DNA from 3 places in the Clostridium nitrophenolicum genome. Region 3 is predicted to be linked to each of the others. Evidence: riboswitches for the same ligand, from Rfam matches in the RefSeq annotation. Region 3 holds a riboswitch; each other region holds the start of a gene.

Region 1 (3,274 bases), 1.1 Mb from region 3:
TTGTTATTTATCACTCCGATAGCAGCCTCATCTGCAATAATTGCTGATATAGTTGATTCTGGAGTATCTCCAGGGATTCCTATCATATCAAGGCCTACAGAACAAACACAAGTCATTGCTTCTAACTTTTCTAAATTTAAGGAACCAGATTTTACTGCAGCTATCATTCCTTCATCTTCACTTACAGGAATGAATGCACCACTAAGTCCACCTACTTGAGAAGCGGCCATTACACCGCCCTTTTTAACTGCATCGTTTAATAGGGCTAAAGCAGCAGTAGTTCCATGACATCCACAGCTTTCAAGTCCCATTTCTTCTAAAAGTCTTCCTACACTATCACCTATAGCTGGTGTTGGAGCAAGTGATAGGTCAACTACTCCGAAAGGAACATCTAGTCTTTTTGAAGCTTCCTGTGCTACAAATTGACCAAGTCTTGTTAGCTTGAATGCAGTTTTCTTTATTGTTTCTGAAACTATATCAAAGCTTTGTCCTTTTACTTGCTCAAGGGCAGATTTTACAACTCCTGGCCCGCTAACACCAACATTTATTATGCATTCAGCTTCTCCAACGCCATGAAATGCGCCAGCCATAAATGGATTATCTTCTACTGCATTAGCAAAGACTACAAGTTTAGCACAGCCTATACTGTCTGCGTCCTTTGTAAGATAAGCAGCTTTTTTTATTATTCTCCCCATGTCTCTAACAGCATCCATATTTATTCCAGATTTGCTATTTCCAACATTTACTGAGGAACAAACTTTTTTTGTAATAGCTAGAGCCTCAGGAATTGATTCTATAAGTATTCTGTCTCCTTTAGTGTATCCTTTTTGTACAAGAGCTGAAAATCCTCCTATAAAGTCAATTCCTAAAGTTTCAGCAGCTCTATCTAAAGTCTTAGCGAATTCAACATAATCAGTATCATCACAAGTTTGAGCAATAATAGATATAGGAGTTACAGATACTCTTTTATTGACAATAGGTACTCCATATTCTGTTTCAATTTCTCTTCCAACTTTAACTAAGTTTTCTGCATATTTAGTTATTTTATCATAAATTTTAATTCTTGATTGCTTTCCGTCACTATGGCAGCAATCTAAAAGAGATATACCCATTGTAATTGTTCTTATATCCAAATTTTGATCATCTATCATTTTTATTGTTTCCATTATATTGTTTAAATTAATCATTACTTTAAAACTCCTTGTAATTTAAATTTTGTACATTGAATTAAATATATCTTCTCGCTGAACTTTAACAGAAACATCTATTTCTGCAGCTTTATTTTCAAGCTTAGTCTTTAGATCTTTAAATTCCAGCTGCATTTTTGACAAATCAACAAGCATTACCATAGTAAAGTAATCATCTATGAGAGTTTGATTAATATCTAAAATATTTACGTTGTTTTTAGATAATACAGAAGTTACTTCATGAATAATACCTACCTTATCTTTTCCTAGTACACTTACAAATGCTTTCATTTTTTATCTCTCCTTATGAAATTAAATTTTAAACAATTTACCCAGGTGTGTATCCATCGGACAAAATAAAAGAGACTAAATCTAAATTTAGTCTCTGGAAAGCAAGATTTTTGAATCAAAAAATAAATAGTTATTTTTCCCGTTCAAAATTCCCTGTCCTTTTACCTGAGAGCTTCACCAAAATATCTTTTGGCTTTCCCCTTCGGTGCTCAGTTGAGTCTCTCCAGAGGTTCGTCCAATAACGGTTTAATAAAATTATTCCGCTAAATTCATCCGATCCGTATTAAATTGTTTAAATGGATATTAACATAGACATCCATCTAAATCAACTTTCGAATTTTGTTTGTTTTTGCAATAAAAACGTTTTCTGACAGGAGAATCCTGCAAAAATCTTGCATTTTGAACTATAACTAAAACTTTTAATTTTTTCAGTTTTTAGAAAAATATAAACTTGTTAATAAAATTACAGAATAACCCAGTGTTAACGTTTAAATTTTACAATTAGAAACTGTACGCATATAAAATACATTTGACTTTTAGTGAAAAACATTATAAAGTATTAATCAGTTTGATATTTTAAAAATAAAAAACTAAGTGGCATTAACTGTAAAAAGGGGGCTAATACATTGTTGTATAGAAGTACTAGGGGAAAAGGGAAGGTTGTAGAAGCATCTGCAGCAATAATTAGGGGAATAGCTGAAGATGGAGGACTATATGTACCAGAGGAATTTCCTAAAATCACAAAATCCTTTCAAGAGTTAGGGAATATGAACTATAAGGAACTTGCATTTTATATTATTAAAAAATATTTTGATGATTTTAGTGATGTTGAACTTAGAGAATGCATAGACAAAGCCTATGATGAAAAGTTTGAAAATTCTTATATAGCGCCACTGACCTACAAAGCAGGAGCATATTTTTTAGAACTTTATCATGGAAAGACATTGGCATTTAAGGATATGGCATTAAGTATACTTCCACACCTTTTAAAAACAGCAGCAAAGAAAACAGGCATAACAAAAGAAATAGTTATACTTACAGCTACATCCGGAGACACTGGAAAAGCAGCATTAGAAGGTTTTGATAGCGTTGATAAAACAAAGATTGTAGTTTTTTATCCAAAGGATGGGGTAAGTGAAATTCAAAAGAGACAAATGACTACGCAAGAAGGAAAAAATACTTTTGTAGTTAGTATAGAGGGTAATTTTGATGATGCGCAAAATGGAGTTAAGGAGATATTTAGTGATAAAGCCTTTAACGAATTATTAAATAAAAATAACTATATGCTTTCTTCTGCAAACTCTATAAATATAGGAAGATTGGTGCCTCAGGTTGTCTATTATGTTTATTCATATGTGAAATTATTAAAAGATAAAAAAATACAAGAAGGAGAAAGGATAAATGTAGTTGTGCCAACAGGAAACTTTGGTAATATACTAGCGGCTTTCTATGCTAAAGCAATGGGAGTGCCACTAGGAAGATTGATTTGTGCATCTAACGAAAATAAAGTACTTACAGATTTCATAAACACTGGAATTTATGACAGGAGAAGAGAATTCTCCGTAACCAATTCTCCCTCTATGGATATTTTAATATCCAGCAATTTAGAAAGATTTTTATATGAAATAAGCGGCAGAGATGAAGAACTTATAAATAATCTCATGAAACAACTTAAAGAAGAAGGTAAGTATGAGATAAATGATGAGATGAAAGAAAAGCTGAAGATATTATATGGGGACTTTGCTGACGAAAAAGAAACTCTTGAAGCAGTTAAAAAGGTCTATGAAACTTCAGAG
Region 2 (3,274 bases), 2.9 Mb from region 3:
ATAGGCGTTCCTCAGTCTGGAATTTTGTCTGCCATTGGATTTGCAAAGTCATCTAGTATTCCCTATGATGTAGGATTTGAAAAAAATGAATATGTAGGAAGAACTTTTATTGAACCCTCTAAAAAAATAAGGCAAGCTAACCTGGAACTTAAACTAAATGTGATAAAAGACTCCGTTAAAGGCAAGAGAGTAATTGTAGTGGATGACTCTATTGTGCGAGGAACTACAAGTAAAAGAATTGTACAATTATTAAGGAATGCAGGCGCAAAAGAGATACATTTTAGAGCTGCTTCTCCTATTATAAAATATCCGTGCTTTTGGGGAATCAATACTTCTAATAGTCATGAGTTAGTCGGTTCTAGATACAGTATAGATGAAATAAAAGATCTCATTGATGCTGACAGTTTACAATATCTAAGTATTGAAGGTTTACTGAAATCTATTGGTAAGAAGAAAGATATTTGTCTTCAATGCTTTATAAAATAGAAATATTTCCATTTTTACTGTATAATATAAACTACATATTTATGCTGTTAAGGGGATGTGGCTAGATGGTGGATAAATTTGTTAACTTGAATTGTTGTAATAAAGTGCTTCAGTTGATGCACGAAAGTAGAAGCTGTACAGGGGTTATAAAAACCGTTTACAAGGAATGTATTCTTGTAAGCGTCGATTATTATGAGCATTTTATTTTTCCAGTAGATAAACATATAGAACTTATAGTATTACAAGAGAATGAACTGTTTCTTTGCAAATCAACTGTTTTAGGAATAAAAAACAATGAAGAATACATACATCTTGTACTAAGTCCTCCTAAGATAATAAGACTTATTGACAGAAGAATGTACCATAGAATTCCAATTAACTTGAAGATTTCATACCTACCTTTAGCTGCAGGTATTCATTATTACTCAATATCAGATATATCAACTGAGATACTTGCAAGAAATAGATTCAAAGCTGGCATTATAACTGATATAGGTGGAGGAGGATTAAAACTGCAGTGCTCTGATAGCTTAGACGTTGGAAGTCAAATAATAGTTTGCATAAATGTAAATTGCAGACTGTCTCTTCTCAGTAAGATAACAAGAAAAGAAGTTATCTCAGATCCTGATGGAACTATTTATCTCTATGGAATTTATTTCGATATTATAACAGAAAAAGAAAGAGAAAAAATAATAGAGTTTATTTTTGAAAACGAAATTTATTTAAGAGCTAAAAATAGAAAAAATGGTACAGAATGATTTATTACATATAAGGAATATTTTTGCAAAATGCTAAATAATATTAAATGTAAATGAAAATAATCTACTATTAGCTTTTTAACGATAGTTTGATATTTATTAAATGAGTACTTTATTAATATGCTAATATTTACTAAAAGAATTAACATATCATTAAAAAATCTCACTATAAAAAGCATATATAGAAATAATTTGAATATTGGCAATTTTATGAAGTTAACTTTTTAACTATTATTGAAAATAATTACAGAGAGCAATATAATTAACTTGAAAATAAAATTTAATATTTTTCGGATGACTACAGTGTGAGATAACATCTGTTAACCGAAGGAGCAATGATATAGTACCACGGCTATATTAGAAACTCTCAGGTAAAAATAACGTTGTAGGACGAAACTCTGAAAAGACTGTTTTAAATAGCAGAACCAACGGTGTAAGATATGGTTATATATCGAAACTCTCAGGTAAAGAAACAGAGGACATGTGGGCTAACTTAAAGTTTGCCTTCATGTCCTTTTTATTTGTTGTACAAAAAATTATAGGGGGTATTGAAGTATGGAAGGATTAAAGAAGACTCCGTTGTTCAATTCTTACGAAAAATATGGTGGCAAAATTATAGACTTTGCTGGTTGGGCTCTACCAGTGCAATATGAAGGTATAATAGCTGAGCATGAAGCAGTGCGCACGGCGGCTGGGTTATTTGATGTTTCCCATATGGGAGAAGTAGAGATAATTGGAGAAGATGCTTTTAAATTTGTTCAAAACTTAGTGACAAATGATATAGCTGTATTAGAAGATGACCAAATTTTATATGCTTTTATGTGTTATCCAGATGGAGGAGTTGTTGATGATTTAATAGTTTATAGATTTAATGAAAATCACTTTTTTTTAGTAATAAATGCTGGAAATATTGAAAAAGATTTTGATTGGATGTTAAAAAATAAAGATGAATTTGAAGTAGATATAACAAATATCTCATCATCTATTGCTCAACTTGCAATTCAAGGACCGAAAGCTCAGGCAATACTTCAAAAGCTTACAAATACAGATCTAGAAGACATTAAATTTTTCTTCTGCAAAAGAGGCATTTTAATAGGGGGGATAAAATGCCTAGTTTCCAGAACTGGCTATACTGGGGAAGATGGTTTCGAAATTTACACAGACGTTGAAAGTGTAATAGACTTATGGGATAGGATATTGGATGTCGGAAAAGAAGATGGATTGAAGCCAGTAGGGCTTGGCGCTAGAGATACTTTAAGATTTGAAGTTAATTTACCGCTCTATGGAAATGAATTGTCAGAATCTATAACACCACTTGAAGCTGGATTAGGATTCTTCGTTAAGTTGAACAAGGAGAATTTCATAGGTAAGGATGCTCTTGTAAAGCAAAAGAAGGAAGGCCTAAAAAGAAAAATAGTAGGGTTTGAAATGAAAGAAAAGGCTATTCCAAGACATGGATACGATGTTTTTGCAGAAGATGATAAGATAGGAACCGTTACAACTGGCTATCTTTTACCATCTATTAAGAAAAATATAGGTTTAGCCTTAATTGATTCAAAGTATTCTGAACTAGGAACTACCATCTTCATTAAGGTTAGGAACAAGCTTATTGAAGCTGAAGTAGTGGATAAAAGATTTTATAAAAAAAATTACAATAAGTAATCAATATTAAAAATATTTAATACTAAAAGGAGGATATTTATATGAAAATTTTAAATGAGTTATTGTATAGTAAGGATCATGAATGGGTAAAGGTTGAGGGGAATAAGGCTTATATAGGAATATCAGATTTTGCTCAGAATTCATTAGGGGAAATAGTATTTGTAGAGCTACCAGAGGTTGATACAGAATTTTCTAAAGATGAAGCCTTTGGAGTTGTTGAATCAGTAAAAGCGGCTTCAGATCTATTTATTCCTGTTGGAGGGAAGGTAGTTGAAATAAATGAAAAGCTGGGTGATAGTCCAGAACTAGTCAATGAAGATGCTTATGGCAGCTGGATGATAGTTGTTGAAATGTCAGATAAATCAGAA
Region 3 (3,274 bases):
TTGTTGGTAATCCTAAAACTTTTTGTGATATAGCAAGTCTTCTTGCTGAACTTGTATTTAAGCTAGTGAATTTAATTTTATCACCATACTTATGTTCAAGTTCATGAACTCCTGGCATAAGTTGTTTACATATTTCACACTTATCTCCCCAGAAATCTACGAATACTGGTTTTTCAGTATAATTTACTATTTCAGCATCAAAATTTTCCTTAGTTAATTCTATCATTGATAAAACCTCCTTTTATTTGTGATTTTCTATATAGTGTTCAGCAGCTGTTGCAGCTATGGCTCCGTCTGCTGCAGCTGTTATAACCTGTCTTAATAGTTTCTTTCTTATATCTCCAGCAGCAAATACTCCTGGAATATTTGTTTTCATGTCATCATCAGTTACAATATATTGATTTTCCATTTCTATTTGTCCTTCAAATAACTTAGATATTGGATCATATCCAACGAATACGAAGCATCCATCAACCTTTAATTCGCTAGTTTCTCCAGTTTCTCTATTTTTTAAAACAAGACCTTCTAATATTTCATCTCCCAATGCTTCTTCAACAGTTGAGTTCCATATAAAGTCTATTTTTGGATTTGCAAATGCTTTTTCTTGTAGTGATTTCGCTGCTCTTAATGCATCTCTTCTATGTATTACAGTTACATGCTCAGCAAACTTTGTAAGGTATATAGCCTCAGTTATAGCTGAGTCTCCTCCCCCTATAACAGCTATATCTAGATCTGTAAAGAAGTCTGCATCACAAGTTGCACAGTAGGAAACTCCTTTTCCTCTTAATTCTAATTCATTCTTGAATCCTGAAAGTCTTGGAGTAGCACCAGTAGCTACTATTATTGTTTTTGCTTGATATGTTTCTTTTCTTCCTTTAACTACCTTTATGTCTCCTGACAATTCAACTTCTACTATTTCATCTTTAGCAAACTCAGTTCCGAATTCTTCTGCTTGTTTTCTCATTCTTTCACTTAGTGTTGAACCTGTGCAATCTTCAATAGATCCAGGATAGTTTTCAAGCTCATCTGTAGTTGTTGCCTGACCACCGTATTTCGCTCTCTCAATAAGTAAAGTTTTCATTCTTGATCTTGCAGCATAAAGGCCTGCTGACAGTCCTGCTGGACCACCACCGATTATTATTGTGTCATAAATCTGTGACATTTTTGTTCCCTCCCGCTTTTTAATATATTAATTACTTTTTAGATTCAATATCTATATATTAAGTACGCACTACTAAATATAATTGCAATGGTACTATTTTAAGCATACATTTATGCTATTATTCATTATTATGAAACTCCTTCTCCATACTGTCGAATGAGTAAGCGATCATCTCAAAATCAAAGATTTTGGATGCCTGCTTATGAAACTCCTTCTCCTATTGTCGAATGAGTAAGCGACTCACTCCAAATCAGAGATTTGAGTTCTCTGCTTAATTAAATGCATGATAGATTAAATCATAATCTATAAGTTGAAAGTCTTCTAGCACTTGCTTACTCCATTTTGGGATGCCAAACTTTTGAGTAAATTTCTCAGTAGCATATATACCTTCCTCTATATAATTTAAAGATTGTATATCTACGGATTCACTTTTGCCTTTTGATATAACAACTGTTCTGTAAGGAGTTTCATTAGGTTTTATACTACTCATTAAAGGATGTGTGAGTAATTTATGTCCTTTATGTATGTAATCTCTTACCTTTTTAAATACATCCATTGTATTGCCATTCACGTAATCGGTTTCATGACTACTGCTTAATTTTTCTCTGCTCATTGGATTATTAGTTACAATAATTACTGGCTCTATCATTTTTATTCTCCTTTTCAAAACGAAACTTTAACACCAACTATATCGTATATCAGATTGCATTCAATTAATATTTTAAACATTTTCTATTCAAAATATATTTCGACATTTTGATCTAACAAAAAACAGAGGCAGAAAGCATTCGCTTTTCTACCTCTGTCTATTAACCTGAGAGTTTTACTCCTTCGGTGCTTATCGCTTTCCAGAGACTTGTCCATTTTCGGTCCTTTTGCCTGAGAGCTTCATATTATTTAAGCAAAATAATACTTATTCCTTCGGCTATCCATTTAAGGATACCATATATTAGAACCTTATACGCTCTAATATATAGTAAGTAGATTATCAACGCAAAATTTGTTAAGTTTTCTACTTAATCTCCCGAAAATTTCATCCAACTTTATTAATTTTTTAACGTTTTCATTGACAACTTAATTATATAATAGTCAAACAAAAAATTCTATACATTTAGAACATATTAATTATTCAATTTTATTATAAGATCTATCTGCTTTTTCAATACCATTTTTCGCGAATATTTTGGTTATATTTCAATATATTTACAATTTATTCGCTAAAATCCTCAATAACCCTTGATATATTTCTTAATTTTCATTCAATAAAATTAAATATACAACAAAAAAACTTTGTTTGCAAGATTACATTTGTCAAACAAAGTCTTTTTAATTCCATATTGTTAATAAATTATAGATATTTTTTTAACAATATATCCGATTTATTAATGATTCTCTATAAAAAATACACCACCAGCCCTAGGTCCTGAGTGTATACCTACAACACATCCTACTTCACATTCTATAAATTCCTTATCTATTGACTTTAAAGATTCCCTTAAAGCATCTAATATCTCCTTATTTTCGACATGTAAAAGTATAGAGGCTTCTCCCTCTTTTATTCCTTTCTTATCTATATAATCTAAAATATATTTTATAGATTTCTTGTTGCCTCTTAACTTATCAATAACTACCATCTCACCATTTTCTACTGCTAGAATTGGTTTAATACCTAATATATTGCCTATAACCCCTGCGGTTTTAGATAATCTTCCACCCTTAACTAGATTGTCTAAAGCTTCAAAAGCAAGTACACTCTTTACATGTGGAATTAAAGTTTTGATTTCGCTTTCTATCTCTTTAATTCCTAATCCTGCTTCTTTTAACCTAGCCGCCTTAAGCACCAAAAGTCCAAGACCTGATGTAACATTTAAACTATCTATTACCACTATATCATCCGTTCCTAGCATTTCCTTAGCAATACATGCAGACTGATACGTTCCACTCATTTTAGAAGAAATATGTATAGAAACTATCTTGTATCCTTTTTCGCTATAACTCCTATAGCATTCTAGGAATCTTTGAGGATTAACCTGTGTTGTTCCAGGGAATTCATCGCTTTGCTCCATTTTTAATAGGAGTTCCTGTAAGTTTATATCTATTCTATCCTTATAG

Evidence for each region. A riboswitch is a leader RNA that binds a small molecule or an ion and turns the genes downstream of it on or off. The one in region 3 is predicted to bind glycine.
Region 1: linked by a shared signal. The riboswitch ahead of ACZ5N4_RS05635 (ACT domain-containing protein) and the one ahead of ACZ5N4_RS00765 (GrdX family protein) in region 3 are both predicted to bind glycine.
Region 2: linked by a shared signal. The riboswitch ahead of gcvT (glycine cleavage system aminomethyltransferase GcvT) and the one ahead of ACZ5N4_RS00765 (GrdX family protein) in region 3 are both predicted to bind glycine.

The regions. Positions count from the first base shown of each region.
Region 1 is NZ_AP042469.1:1,231,286-1,234,559, forward strand. It holds gene ACZ5N4_RS05630 (DUF711 family protein) at 1-1,184, opposite strand, end outside; gene ACZ5N4_RS05635 (ACT domain-containing protein) at 1,209-1,478, opposite strand; glycine riboswitch at 1,622-1,715, opposite strand; gene thrC (threonine synthase) at 2,105-3,274, shown strand, end outside.
Region 2 is NZ_AP042469.1:3,041,268-3,044,541, reverse strand. It holds gene purF (amidophosphoribosyltransferase) at 1-486, shown strand, start outside; gene ACZ5N4_RS14445 (PilZ domain-containing protein) at 552-1,244, shown strand; glycine riboswitch at 1,539-1,637, shown strand; gene gcvT (glycine cleavage system aminomethyltransferase GcvT) at 1,800-2,906, shown strand; gene gcvH (glycine cleavage system protein GcvH) at 2,948-3,274, shown strand, end outside.
Region 3 is NZ_AP042469.1:143,515-146,788, reverse strand. It holds gene trxA (thioredoxin TrxA) at 1-226, opposite strand, end outside; gene trxB (thioredoxin-disulfide reductase) at 242-1,162, opposite strand; gene ACZ5N4_RS00765 (GrdX family protein) at 1,434-1,811, opposite strand; glycine riboswitch at 1,955-2,019, opposite strand; glycine riboswitch at 2,020-2,199, opposite strand; gene ACZ5N4_RS00760 (DegV family protein) at 2,545-3,274, opposite strand, start outside.